2 regions of the Heyndrickxia sp. MSNUG genome follow, and region 1 is predicted to be linked to the other one. Evidence: riboswitches for the same ligand, from Rfam matches in the RefSeq annotation. Region 1 holds a riboswitch; the other holds the start of a gene.
The links. A riboswitch is a leader RNA that binds a small molecule or an ion and turns the genes downstream of it on or off. The one in region 1 is predicted to bind cyclic di-AMP.
Positions count from the first base shown of each region.

Region 2: linked by a shared signal. The riboswitch ahead of AABM38_RS04650 (APC family permease) and the one ahead of AABM38_RS19895 (TrkH family potassium uptake protein) in region 1 are both predicted to bind cyclic di-AMP.

Region 1 is NZ_CP150978.1:3,960,306-3,967,593, forward strand. It holds gene AABM38_RS19880 (chromate transporter) at 95-625, opposite strand; gene AABM38_RS19885 (chromate transporter) at 622-1,197, opposite strand; gene AABM38_RS19890 (potassium channel family protein) at 1,372-2,028, opposite strand; gene AABM38_RS19895 (TrkH family potassium uptake protein) at 2,041-3,381, opposite strand; cyclic di-AMP (ydaO/yuaA leader) riboswitch at 3,561-3,707, opposite strand; gene AABM38_RS19900 (amino acid ABC transporter ATP-binding protein) at 4,341-5,069, opposite strand; gene AABM38_RS19905 (amino acid ABC transporter permease) at 5,097-5,699, opposite strand; gene AABM38_RS19910 (transporter substrate-binding domain-containing protein) at 5,800-6,579, opposite strand; gene AABM38_RS19915 (diacylglycerol/lipid kinase family protein) at 7,073-7,288, shown strand, end outside.
Region 2 is NZ_CP150978.1:940,802-948,089, reverse strand. It holds gene AABM38_RS04670 (protein phosphatase 2C domain-containing protein) at 1-346, shown strand, start outside; gene AABM38_RS04665 (DsrE/DsrF/DrsH-like family protein) at 557-952, opposite strand; gene AABM38_RS04660 (GNAT family N-acetyltransferase) at 1,220-1,684, opposite strand; PreQ1 riboswitch class I at 1,776-1,820, shown strand; gene AABM38_RS04655 (QueT transporter family protein) at 1,827-2,312, shown strand; gene AABM38_RS04650 (APC family permease) at 2,390-4,216, opposite strand; cyclic di-AMP (ydaO/yuaA leader) riboswitch at 4,370-4,511, opposite strand; gene AABM38_RS04645 (bacitracin ABC transporter ATP-binding protein) at 4,640-4,768, shown strand; gene AABM38_RS04640 (NUDIX hydrolase) at 4,974-5,393, opposite strand; gene AABM38_RS04635 (LysE family translocator) at 5,431-6,027, opposite strand; gene AABM38_RS04630 (MarR family transcriptional regulator) at 6,226-6,609, opposite strand; gene AABM38_RS04625 (LysM peptidoglycan-binding domain-containing protein) at 6,887-7,288, shown strand, end outside.

The DNA of each region.
Region 1 (7,288 bases):
GTTTTTTCATCGTATTCAAAATTGAAAATTGACGTTTGAATTCTCATCATTCCAATTTAATATCGTGAAGCTAACAAAACAAAAAAACCCTTGTTTATGATAAAACAAGGGCTCCATAAACGAGCGCACCAGCTATGACATAGGCAGGGTGCACTTTCATTTTTTCCATAAGCAAAAAGCTCAGGCCGCCGATTAGTATTGTCTGCAGCACTCCGACTCCTTCATAGGAGGAGAAAAAGAAATCATATGTCATGACCCCAAGCAAAACGGCAATGACTGGACGAACGACGAGTGTAAGTCGCTTGACTCTCTGAGAATCTTTAAATTTCATCAGCAGTCCGAGTAAGCCGATCATCAAGATCAAGGAGGGAGCTACTGAAGCAAATACTCCGACAACCACACCGAGGATTCCACCCTCCGAATAGCCAATATAGCCGGCCATTTTCGTTGCGATGGGTCCTGGCAGAGCATTACCCATCGCGAGCACTTCACTAAATTCATTAACCGTCATCCAATCGTAGCGGTCAACTACTTCATTTTCAATCAAAGGAATTGAAGCAGGACCTCCACCGTATCCTAAAATACCCGGAATAAAAAATGCCCAAAAAATTTTAAAATAAATCATCGCTGCTCTCCTCCCACTTTTTCATTTTCGGAAGGCGAAGCATCCTTCTTAAGCAAGGCACCAATCAATAAAACAAAGATTAAAATTCCTGGGTGTACGTGCAAGAATTGCATAAGCAGCAAACTTCCAGCCAGCGCCACCACTGTCCATTTCCAACCGAGCTTGGATGCACCGGATTTTTTTATAAAATCCCATGTCAGAACAGCAAGCATGACAGCAACTACCGGCACAACAGCCTGAGTCATGCCGCTTACCCATGATTCATCCTTATAGGCATTCAGGCCGGTCAAAAGAAGAACCATTAAAATAATGGTTGGAATAATTGTCGCTGCCAGGGCATTAAACATTCCCAAGACGCCTGCTTCACGGAAGCCGATATATCCAGCCAACTTTGTAGCGATTGGTCCCGGCAGGGCATTTGCTAATGCAAGAATATCGCTGAATTCATCAGAGTCCATCCATTTATATTTTTCTACTACTTCCTTATGTACAAGTGGGATCGAGGATGGTCCTCCTCCGTAGCCAAGAATTCCTACCCGAAAAAACGCTAAAAATATATCCGCCTGTTTCAATCACTCTCACCTTTTCTATTCGTAATATCAGCCATGGCTGAAAATTATTTCGTTACCCTTATTAAATAATTATATAGATTAATAGCCATACATGCATGGAAAATTATCACCAGAGATAGGTTAGAAAATTTTTACATAAAAAAGCAGGCTGCTCACAGCACCCTGCCTCATGTCTTATTTTACTTTTGAAAACTTGTTTAAATCACCATTTTCCCCAAGGACAATGAGAATGTCCTCTGCTCTTAACGTTTTCTCGGGATCCGGTGAAATGTCTACCTTAGGACCGGTTTTAACTCCAATAACCGTGATATTGTATTTTGCACGCAGGTTGATTTCAATGAGGTTCTTTCCTGCCATGCTCATCGGGAGCTTGATTTCTTCAATACTGTAATCATCTGAAAGCTCGATGAAATTCAGCACATTTGGAGATGCCATCAGCTGATGGGCTACCCTTTCCCCCATATCTCTTTCAGGGAAAATGACTTTGTCCGCACCGACCTTGAACAACACCTGTGCATGGTGCTTGTTAAGGGCTTTTGCAACGACATTGGCTACTCCCATTTCTTTTAGGATAAGGACTGTCAGAATACTCGCCTGGATATCGTCGCCTATCGCCACAATGACGGTATCAAAGTTTCTGATTCCAACAGCTTTGAGAGTTTGTTCATCTGTTGAATCGCCGATCACCGCATGGGTGACATGCTCTTTATATTCTTCGATATATTGCTCTTTTTTATCAATGGCCAGTACTTCGTTTCCTTCATTGTACAGGGAAGTCGCTACACTTGAACCAAAGCGTCCCATCCCAATTACTGCATATTGCTTTGCCATAAAAATATCCTCCTACCCAATCATCACTTTTCCAGCAGGATAACGGTAATGATCTTCTTTTCTTTTTTTCGCTACTGCAAAAGCAAGTGTCATCGGTCCAATCCGGCCCGCGAACATCGTAAATGTAATCAATATTTTCCCGAGTGGTGACAGTTCGGGAGTCAGCCCCATTGAGAGGCCAACTGTTGCAAAGGCGGATACTGTCTCAAAGAATAACATCAGAAAATCTTTTCCCGGTTCTGTAATGGTCAACACCATTGTTACGAAAATAATTAAGAATAGTGCCATGAGTGTTACTGTAAGTGATTTATAAATGATGCTGTAGTCCATTCTTCTGCCAAAGAACGTGACGTCCTCCCTGCCTCGGATCTGCGCTTTCACGGCGCCCATCAGGATGGCAAATGTGGTTGTCTTAATGCCGCCACCCGTTGAACCTGGGGATGCCCCGATAAACATCAGGAAGATAATCAGGAATAATGTCGTTTGTGTTAAGTCACCAATATTCAATGTATTGGAGCCGGCAGTCCTTGGCGTGACAGATTGATAAAAGGAACCTAATATTTTTCCGGCCATAGTCAAAGGTTTCAAAGTGTTTGGATTGTTATATTCAAGTATAAAGATCAGCAGCGCACCGCCAAGTACAAGAACACTGGAAACGGACAGTACCATTTTAGAATGAAGTGAAATCCTTTTTGTGCTTTTATATTCAAAAAGCTCATTCATTACAATGAACCCTATCCCGCCTAAACTGATCAGTGAAATTAGGGTTATATTGATAACAGGGTCATCAGCATATGCAGTGAGCCCGTGAAACTCTCCCATTAAGTCAAATCCAGCATTATTAAAGTTCGAAATCGCATGGAAAAAACCAAAATAGATGGCCTTACCAGCAGCCATGTCCTGTGCAAACCTGAGAGATAACAGGATAGCGCCGGCAATCTCGATAACGGCTGTAAAAATCAGAATCCGCTTTACAAGCCGGACCACACCTTCAACCGTGGCATTATTCAATGATTCCTGGATGATCAGCCTCTCTTTTAACGAGATTCTTTTTCCAAGGATGAATGCCAGCAGTGTGGCAAAACTCATAAATCCAAGCCCGCCGATCTGAATCATCGAAAGGATGACCATTTCACCAAACTGTGTGAAGGTATCACCTGTATCGACTACTACGAGCCCTGTTACGCAGGTTGCTGAAGTAGCTGTGAACAAAGCATCCAGCCAGGATAACCCTTTGCCGTCAGTCGTAGCAGAGGGCAGTGAAAGCAGCAGCGAACCCAATAGGATAATCGTCCCAAAACCAAAGACAAGTACCTTCGGAGGCTCCAGCTTAAAAAGCATTTTCCTGCGCATGTTTTTTTCTCCTTCTCCTCTTAGTATGAGGAATTTTGTTAGTAATATTTCTTTGGCAGGGACTAATAATCTTAACGAATCATAAATGACACCGTTAATTATGCAAAACAAAAAAGCCCCCAGAGGCTAAAAGATAATAGCCTTGTGGACTTTAGAACAGACTCGTCTCACAAGCTTCATCTTCCTCTTCTGCAACGCTTGCGGAGTTAGCTGTCGGATTAGGGCTCAGAATAGCCCTGCCTTTTATTCAAAGGCTTCACCCCTAGTGGATTATCAACCACGAAAGTTGGTTCCCCCGCTCCAATTGGATTCAGCGATTTAGAAATTTGAAACTTCATTTAATTTTAGGATTCAGTATAAAATCTGAAACTGTTGTTATCATACTCCTGTGCGATTCTAGTTGTAAAGTATGAAAAATACGCTAAAAATCCCTCTTTTGACTCAAATAGAACGAAAACTTCCAGCATATCATTGCTTATCTCACTGAATCGCTGTTTTTCTTGATTATTTATCCCTTTTTCAAGTTTTTATCAAACTTTTTGATTGTCCTGTGTCCGATGATGAATTGGTTTCCGAAAACTTTTCATGCATTCGTGATGGTTTTTTTTTTGAATGGTTCTCGGTCACTTTAACCATTCGTGATAAATACAAAGCAGTCCTGATTTTACACAGGACTGCTTTGCTTGTCGAAAAAGATACAGTTCACATATAAGTTATTGAAACCCTGTTGATTGGAGTGGAAGGCGCGCAGACTCCTGCGGGTGCAGCGGCTAAGGTGAGACCCCGCAGGAGCAAAGCGACGAGGAGGCTCACCTGACGCCCCGCGGAAAGCGAAGCGCCTGGAACGGAAATCAACAGACCTGTTTAACTTCCCAACCAAAATGTAGACAAGCTCACTTTCATCGAGTTTTGTCTTCAGTCAAAGCAGTCCTGTTTTACTCAGGACTGCTTTGCAAAAATTATTTAAGAGCTGTTGTCTGGATGAATTCCTTTGTACGGTCTTCTTGTGGATTGGTGAAGAACTCTTCTGGTTTAGCTTTCTCGACAATGATTCCTTCATCCATGTAAATGATCCAGTCTGCAACCTCACGGGCAAAACCCATTTCATGGGTTACGACTACCATGGTCATTCCGTCCTCTGCTAATTCTTTCATGGTAGTGAGTACTTCTCCTACCAGTTCAGGGTCAAGAGCTGAAGTTGGTTCATCAAAAAGCATGATGTCCGGATTCATTGCCAGCGCACGGGCAATTGCTACCCTTTGTTTCTGGCCGCCTGACAATTTGCTTGGATAAACATCTGCTTTATCCTCAAGACCGACCTTCACAAGAAGTTCCTTCGCTTCCCTGATGGCTTCATTTTTTGGCATCTTTTTCACATGAACAGGTGCCTCAATGATATTTTCCAGTACGGTCATATGGGGAAAAAGATTAAAATGCTGGAATACCATTCCTACCTTTTGGCGTACTTCATTTATATCATGAGTATCCCGGGAAACCTCTTCTCCTTCGATAATGATTCTCCCATTGTCCTTTTTTTCCAGGAAATTAATGCATCGAAGGAGGGTACTTTTACCTGAACCACTTGCTCCGACTAGACATACGACATCGCTTTCCTTAACCGTTATATTGATATCCTTCAGGACATGAAGGTCGCCAAAGGATTTATTTAAGTTTTCAACATGAATCATTTCTTTTGTATACACTTCATTTCCTCCTTACCTGTCACTTACAGCTAATTTCTTTTCGATTGCCCTTACGACCAATGTCAGGATCGCAACTAGAACTAAATAATAGAAAGCTACGATTAACAGGTACGTCATTTCGTCAAAGTTGTTTGAACCAAGCGTCGTTGCTACGTTGAATAGCTCGTTCATCGAGATGAACGCCGCGAGCGAGGAATCCTTAAGGCCGATAATAAATTGGTTGCCAAGCGGCGGAAGAGAACGGCGGAACGCTTGCGGCAAAATGATTCTTCTCATGGTTAAAGCCTTTGACATACCCAATGACCGGCCAGCTTCCATTTGGCCTTTGTCAACCGATTGGATGGTTCCGCGGAAGATTTCCGCGATATACGCACCATTATGGAACGCTAGCGCCAATGCTGCCGCCCAGAAATCAGGAATCAGAAAGATTCCGCTGATTCCGAAGTATAAAATGAAAATTTGTACAATCAGTGGGGTTCCCCTGATTAGATAAACATATGCGTCTGAAATCCATTCTAAAGGCTTGATGTTAGAAATTTTTAAAAGTGCAAAGAATAAACCAATTACAATTCCTACTAAAATTGATACTACTGTAAGCTGCAGCGTAAGCAGCATTGCATCGATAAAAAGGTCACTGCTGTCAATCAATGTTTGTAAAACATGTCCTATACTTGGCAAAGCTCCTACATCCCTTCTCTATTAATTATCTATCTATCTACTCCGGCTTCGTTGTGATATCCTCACCGAAGTATTTTAGGCTGATTTTCGAGAGTGTTCCATCTTTGCGCAGATTCTCCAGCGCTTCATTCACCCTTTTTAACAGCTGCGGGTTATCCTTTGGAACAACAACAGCCTGCTCACTTCTTTCAATGAGCTGCCTTCCTTCAATCTCAAAGCCTTCCTTCGCTGCACTCTTTCCTGTAACGAAGTCGGTAATGACCGCGTCATGGCGGCCGGTGCTTAAGGCTTTTAATGCTGTGATATCACTATCGTACATTTTGATATTAGAAGTGTATTTAGAGGCAGTTTCCGCGTACGTGGATCCTTTTGCGACAGCAACTTCCTTCCCCTTTAAATCATCAACAGTCTGGATGCTGCTATCGGGTCTTACGAAAATTTGCGGACCTGAATAATAGTATGGAGTCGAAAATAGTACATGTTTGCTCCGCTGAGGATTAATCGTGTGGCTGGCTACAGCGACATCAGCACGGCCAGTTTTTACCCCTTCAACAATCCCCTTGAATTTCATTCTTTTCTGTACAGGCTTCAGCCCCATCTCTTTGGCTAACGCTTCTCCCACTTCAATGTCAAAGCCCGTCATTGACAAATCATCTTTAAGATAACTGAACGGCTTAAACTCTCCTGAAGCTGTGAAGATTAATTCATCCTTGTCTACCAGCTCAGTTCCATCGTCTAGCTTTTCCTTTTCTGCACATGCAGTTAAAGACAATAGCGAGAGAACCAAAGCTGCAAATAGTATCCATTTTTTTGACATTCCCCTATGATCTCCTCTCTCTTTTTTCCTGCTTGCTAACTAAGTACCCTTTTTACAAAGGGGATAATCATAAAATTAAAGGGGGTTATTGTAATAGGGGGAGAAATATGGGAAAACCCACAATGAATGAAAGGCTCCGTTAAAGCCTAATGTTGTTTTTTATAACCTGTTGATTGTAGTGGAAGGCGCGCAGACTCCTCCGAAAATGCTAACGCATTTCCATCGTGCGTGGGTCCATTCGAGGAAGCTCTTCAGTGTCCTGCGAGCGCAGCTGGACAGGTGAGACCCCGCAGAAGCGAAGCGACGAGGAGGCTCAGCGCCAGCCCCGCGGAAAGCGAAGCGCCTGGAACGAAAATCAACAGACTTGTTTAACAGAGCCAATTTAAAAGCAAGCAGGTCCCTTGTCAGGGTTTATAGCAAAGAAATTATAGGTAAATAATAGGGTTGAGATTAGACATTAGATTGATGAATTGAATATTGGAGGTAGATGGAGATGAAAGCCATGATCATTATGAATCCATCATCAGGAAAAGAAAAAGCAAACGAGTATGTCCAAAAAATAAAAGAAACCTTGCAAGGAAGATTTAGTGATATAGATATTAGAAAGACCGAGAAGGAAGGAGATGCTGCCTCATTCGCAACAGAAGCTTGCATTGCTTTATATGATGCAGTCATCTCGATGGGCGGGGACGGAACAATCAATGAGACA
Region 2 (7,288 bases), 1.8 Mb from region 1:
GTTAGCCGCCTTCGGTCAGCATCAAGTAAATCAAAGGCAATTCTATGAGTGGATTGGACAGGTGAACACTTTTGAGATGCCGGTCCCCTGCTACAGCACGGGCAGAAAGGAACTGCGGCATGGCATTAACCATCTTTTGCTGACAACAGACGGTTTAATAGAATGCCCTGGGGAACGTTTCTCCAATCCGCAAGACATTTTCCAGGTTTTCTCGAATTCTTCTAATGTAGAAAGTGTAGGGACTTTATTAAAAGGAATTCAGGAAAACAATGTTCGTGATAGTACGACAATTGTGTCCTGGATGGTGAATGTAACCGAGAAAGCTACGTTGGCCAGCAATCAGTAAAATCTCATACATACAGGGGTTCATTCGGGTAAAAACATTTCAAGAAAAATAAAACGGCCTTTTCCCAATAGAATATGGGAAAAGGCCGCACATGAGATTGTTCTTTCGGTCTATTTTAAAGGATATGGGTACTCTGGTTCTGTTTTAACAAAGGTACCTCATTTTATTCTCGTTACAATAGCAACAAAGATTACAAAAAGAGTTAAAAACTTAGAAAGTCAAAGTAACATCTGCATCTGTTGCAAACTCTAGGAATGTTACAGCTCCGCCTACTTCAATTCCATCAACAAAAGCTTCTTTTTCAAGTCCCATTACATCCATTGTCATTTGGCAGCCAATGAACTTAACGCCCATTTCTACAGCCATTTCAACTAATTCTGGAATAGCAGGAACGTTGGCCTTGGCAAAACCTTCTGCAAAATGTTCTTTTCCTTCAGGCATCGGAAGCTGCTTGTATGCTTCCTTATGGATTAAATTCAAGCCTTCAAATGTAAAAAACACAGCTACTTCCTGATCAGTTGCAGCCGCCGCTGTTGCGATATTAAATACTTTATAAGCATCAAATAAGCCACCATTACTTGCGATAATTGCTACTTTTTTACTCATTATTATTCCTCCTTATATTTAAAAATCATTCCTGATATTATTCAGGGATAAATTTAGTCTTGATGAACCATTTATACCATTACCCCTATTGGTATAATGATAACCTAAAAAAGAAGTGAGGTCAATCCTGTTTTTGTGTCTGTTTCTCTGTTTTTCTGAAAATCCTGCTCAAGTAAGCGGCAGACTTAAACAAGAGTTTTGACAGGGATTTTTATTGCAAAACAATCATTCTGTGATCAAGCTGTGGTTCTAGGTTCGTTCATCCCGCTATTGAAGTTTTTTCGTCATAATAAAATTAATAAACTCCATTCCTCTTACCCGCTTGTTTTGCTTTTTCACCTCAACGTATCCTTTTGAAAGAAAAAAGTTCACGGCTGTCATGCTGGCTTCTGTAGTCAGCTCCTCATATCCCTTCAAGCATGCAACTGATTCCAGTTTTTTTAAAATCGCTGAACCAATGCCTCTCGCTTGATAGTTTTTATGTGTGTATAAGAGATCAATTTCCCTCTCGGAGTTAAGGTTCCCGAAACCTGCCAATACCCCATCCACCTCAGCTGCCAATGCAAAACTGTTTTTTAGCCTGCTGTCTAAACTTTCTATACTGGAAAAGCTATTAGCCCAGATTCCGCATTGCTCTTGTGTATAATCTCCGAGGTTAACACTTAGAATCGTTCCTTTGAACAATTTCAGTAATGCAGGGGCATCTGCCGTAGAATAGGATCTAATTTCCATTTGTGAAAACTCCTTTTCTTATTATTTTCGAACCCGAAAATTATATTGTGATAAGGTCTTTTATCCTATATAATTTTAAATTGACTTCATAACAAACGTGGTTCGTAACCATCCCACGTTAAAAAACTAGGAGAGATGAAGAATGAATACGAGAACGATTGTCCGGAACGGTATCCTCGCAGCATTATATATTGCCGTTTCTGCTATTATTCAGCCATTTGGCTTCACGAACGTCCAATTCCGTGTATCAGAAATGTTCAACCACTTGATTGTTTTCAATAAGAAATATTTTTATGGAATCGTATTAGGCGTATTTTTAACGAACCTGCTCTTTTCTCCGATGGTCGCTTATGACCTTGTTTTCGGAGTTGGCCAGTCTGTGATTTCATTGCTCGTTACAATTTTCACAGCAAAATATATTAAGAGCATTATCGTACGGATGGCCGTGAACACTTTGGTTTTCACCTTCACGATGTTCCTGATCGCCATTGAATTGAACCTTGCATTCCAATTGCCGTTCTGGTTCACCTGGCTGACAACAGCTGCCGGCGAATTAACAGTGATGGCAATCGGCATCCCCGTCATGCTCGCCATCCACAAGCGCGTGAATCTGGAAAAATTGGTTTAACTCTGTTTACGATAAACATGAAAAAAGCTTGGACATTTTTTCTGTCCAAGCTTTTTTATTGTCTCCTTAGACCTTTACTATTTTTTCAAATGATAAGGCACAGTGGTGACAATTACGTTTTTTCTATAAAGCAAGAATGAACGGATTAGCAAACTAGATTGGTTATGAAGGATATTATGCCAGCCTTTCTTAGGAATAAATTGTGGTATAATTACTGTAACCACATAGTTCGCTTCACTCGCTTTACGTTGCACAGTATCAACAAATTTCGTCAGCGGATTTATAATACTCCTGTAATGGGAGTGCAGTGTAACCAGTCTGATATCGGGCTGCCATTCATTCCATTTTTCTTCAAACTTCTTTTCCTCATCTCTTTCAAAAGCAACATAAACAGCAATAATCTGATCTGCAGATAGAGATTTTGCATAGTTTAGAGAGTTTTCTACTACATGAGTTATTCCTGCCACAGGGACAATAATGACATTCCCTTCAACTGCAAGAGCAGGTTCACAGGTTGTAATCCTTAGTTGATCGCCTACCGCGTTATAATGTTTTTTAATCCGATGGAACATAAGGATGATGAGCGGCAAAAAGATTAATACCGACCATACCTGAGCAAACTTTGTCAGGAAAAACATAAGCATGACAATAAAGCTAATGACAGCACCTGTAGAATTAATGATTAATTTGGTAACCCAGCCCTCGGGTTTTTCGCGAATCCATTTAACCATCATTCCTGTTTGTGACAAAGTGAATGGAATGAATACACCAACTGCATATAATGGAATTAAATGTTCTGTTTGCCCTTTAAAAAATACAATTAAAAGTATAGAAGCCAATGCCAGAATGATAATACCATTGGAGTATCCCAATCGATCGCCTCTGACTGTAAACATCCTTGGAATAAATTTATCTTTTGCAAGATTCACTGCCAGTAATGGGAAAGCTGTATATCCCGTATTCGCGGCTAGTATTAAGATTAACGCAGTTGTTCCCTGTATGAGGTAATACATTGCATTGCGTCCAAATGTTTCTTCGGCAATCTGTGATACAACTGTTACCTTTTCATTTGGCGCAATACCATAATAATAAGCCAGGTATACAATTCCCGAAAATAGCAAGGCAAGCAACGCACCCATAGCCGTTAGAGTTTTAGCTGCATTCTTTGGAGCAGGATCTTTGAAATTAGGGATCGCATTTGAAATGGCTTCTACTCCTGTTAATGCTGAACTGCCAGAAGCAAATGCTTTTAACAACAAGAATAATGTTAATCCGGCGACTGGAGTCCCGATAGGTTCATGGAGATTTCCCGAAATATCTCCAGTAACGATTTTGTAAACACCGGCACCGATTAAGATGAATAATGCTAACACAAATAAATAGACCGGATAAGCCAAGATGCTAGCTGATTCTGTAACTCCTCTAAGATTAAGAGTAGTAATAAACAGAACAAATATAATAGCAATAAGGACATTGTAATTATGCAATCCTGGAAAAGCAGATGTTAAGGCATCCGTACCTGCGGAGACACTTACAGCCACTGTCAATATGTAATCTACTAATAGTGAACCACCTGCAATCAGCCCTGGATTAACACCTAGGTTTTCTTTAGAAACCACATATGCTCCTCCACCGTGTGGGTAAGCAAAAATAATCTGCCTGTATGAAAGAATAAGTGCTGTCAATAATATTAAAACCCCGATCGCTATTGGTACCGAATACCAAAATGCCGCTGCACTGATTGTAAAAAGAACAATCAAAATTTGTTCGGGACCGTATGCAACTGAGGATAATGCGTCTGAAGAAAGAATCGCCAATGCTTTTGTTTTATTAAGTTTCTGTTCCCCTAATTCAGTTGATTTCAAGGGTCGGCCAATTAAAAACCTTTTTATCGATGAAATCATCGATCGTCACCGCCTAGTATTAATGAAGGTATGTTTCCCAGTTGCTTTCATAAATAATCTTCTTTTTTCCGTTTAAAAAGGCATAAAAAAATGCCCCAAGCCATTATTAATAGACCTGTAGACATCATAATTCCTGTGCCTTACAAGCTCCACCTTCCTTCTCATATAACGCCTGCGAGGTTAGCTGACGGATTCGGGCCATTGAGTAGCCCTTCCTATTAAGGATTCACCCCTGGATTACGTCTAATCCAATAATGGTTTCCCCGCACCATATGGGTTTCGGCGATTTAGAAAATTGAAACCGTTGATTATCATACTCCTGTGTTTTTAAAAAGTAAATATTTTTATCATGGCTTAGTAAATTGAATATGATTGTGTCATGTGTGCATTCTAGTAGTAATCCAGATAAATAGGAGGATTAACATGTATAAAGAAAATGAACCCTTACTATCTGATGAATTTTTAGATAAGCTTACCGAGGAAATTAACCAGCTATACGGCGGTCCTGACTTTGAAGAAGTTAATCATATTAAGGATAATGATAATAAATAATTTTCCACATTGATATCATACGGCATTAAAAAAAGCTGCCAGGGTGGTCATGACCACCCTGGCAGCTTTTTTTAGTAGTTATGAGAATATTAATTTAACCCCTCGGCAGGTTTTTAAAAGCAATACCAGACGCCAAATTCATATAAAATAAAATAGAGCGCTAGCATCGGGGAGGCTGTCGCTATAATGGATATTCATCCCTCTATTACCTTAAGGCATTTTCTTTCAATAGATTTAGAAGAAACTCCCGATCCTCCGGGAAACCAAAATCCGCTTCTACCATCCCAGCTACTTTTTTCCACGCTACCTCATGGATCAGTCCGTCCGGATCCTGAATCCGCGATTCGCCACCTGTTATCATCACTTCAAAATATTGGAGCTTAATATCAACCCCAAAAGACTTACCTGTTTTTATGTATAATGGCTTGACGATTTCGACTTCATATCCCGTTTCCTCAAACACTTCCCTTATGCAGCATTCTTCAGAAGTTTCATTCAGCTCTGTCCCACCTGCAGGAATTGCCCAAAGCTTTTCTTCCTCTTCTTTTCCCTGCCGGACCATCAGCACTTCCCCGTGTTCATTCATACAGACTCCAGCAGCACCTACCCAAAGACCCACACCCATCCCCCCTATATTTTTAATGGCTTCTCCACTAAAGACCTTATTTTACAAACGCTAAAATCCCCAGTGCAATGATCAGCAAACCAGCAATCTTATTGACCAGACCTAAATGTGGAGTGATCTTATTATTAAAAAAGCTGACGATGAAGCTGAGCATTACCCACCATAACGCCGCACCAAAAAATACGCCGCCAATCAGCGTTACAGCAGTCAAACCTTTATCTGAACCCTGATCAAATCCCAGCCCGGCAAACATCGCGGTAAAATTGAGAATAGTGACCGGATTTGTAATCATCAATAATAATGTAGATAGATACATGCCCACAAGGCTTTCACCCTGCAGATTTGCTGCTTTACTGGCAGGTTTTTTAAAAAATGTCTTTACCCCCAGGTAAAATAAAAACGCAGATCCGATCAGCTTTAATAGAACCTGTTGCTCAATCAAAAATGCCGATACCACCGAAAAACCGAATGCGGCGATACTCGCATAAATAATATTCGCCGTCACAGCTCCAAATCCTGTCAGGATACCTGCCGTTTTCCCTCTGGAGAGGACTCTTTGAATACAAAGCAACCCGATCGGCCCAACGGGAGCTGATACTGAAAAACCAAGGATGATACTTTTTAGCAATAACATTCTTAATAAATCCTTTCGACAGAGGCATTTCCACAAGCCGTGGTGAGTTACTTAACTCCTTTTTACCTCATGCATTTACTTATCCACATTCCTGTACAGCTTACCCATATTTGCTGGTACAAATAGGATGTGTATAACCCATCGGTATTTCTATTGATTCCTATTGATTTTGAGCATGAATGGAATGATATATAGTTGTCAAAAAAACCTTGCCCGTGTCTGTTGAAGCTTCTCCTTGAATTCAAAGAGAAACTTCTTTCGTTCCTCGTAATCCTGCTTGTCGCCTTCTTCCCACAATTCAAGATCCGCCCCTTTATCAATCAGCTCGATTGCCTTCTTTTTAATCCCAACCGTCAATGATCTATGCCTCATTTGAAGGGCTGCAAGTGAAATATATAGAATCGATTCATCAGGCTGACGCTCCATGTCATCATCATAATCGTCAAACTCCTCGAGCCACGATTTCAAGATGATTTTCGCCGCTTTGCGCGGACTCATCCCTTCATCAAGAAGATCGTTCCATTCATCCTGGATATCACATGCCAAATCATCTTCCCACAGCTCTGTTCCCCATGCTCCCATCGTGTCCACTCCTTATACATTTTGTTATAACGGCACTTGCTTCTCCATTATTTTACTCCATATGGAATTGTGAGTCCTTGTTAATTTTTATAAAAATGCAGCGCAATTTAGAAGAGTCTATCTCCAGATGATTACTGAACAATTTGTTTATACCTTTTCTTTTATAAAATGCTGCATCCTTTAAAGAAAAGAACGCTAATAAACGGGCTCCTCCCAACATATAATTTATTTTTCCCTCATACCTTATTGTAGGACTTTTTCCCAGGGGAGGTTCATTATGTTCATTCATGTTGTCCAAAGAGGAGAGTCATTATGGCAGATTGCGAGCCGTTATCAAGTGACCATCACGCAAATTACAGAAATCAACGGATTGGAAAACCCAAATCAACTGGTCGTTGGCCAGGCCTTGATCATTCCATCATATGATGTATACCATACGGTCAGATCGGGAGAAGCGCTTTGGTCAATCGCAAAGCGTTACGGCACGACGGCTGACGCGATCGTCAGGGCGAATGGGATCACCAATCCAGCACTAATTTATCCAGGTACCGTGCTGCGGATTCCCGCAATCCGGCACACTGTACAATCTGGGGAGGCGCTCTGGCAGATTGGCCAGCGCTATGGTGTTACGGTTCAATCGATCATCAGGGCCAATCAAATTCAGAATCCAAACGTACTG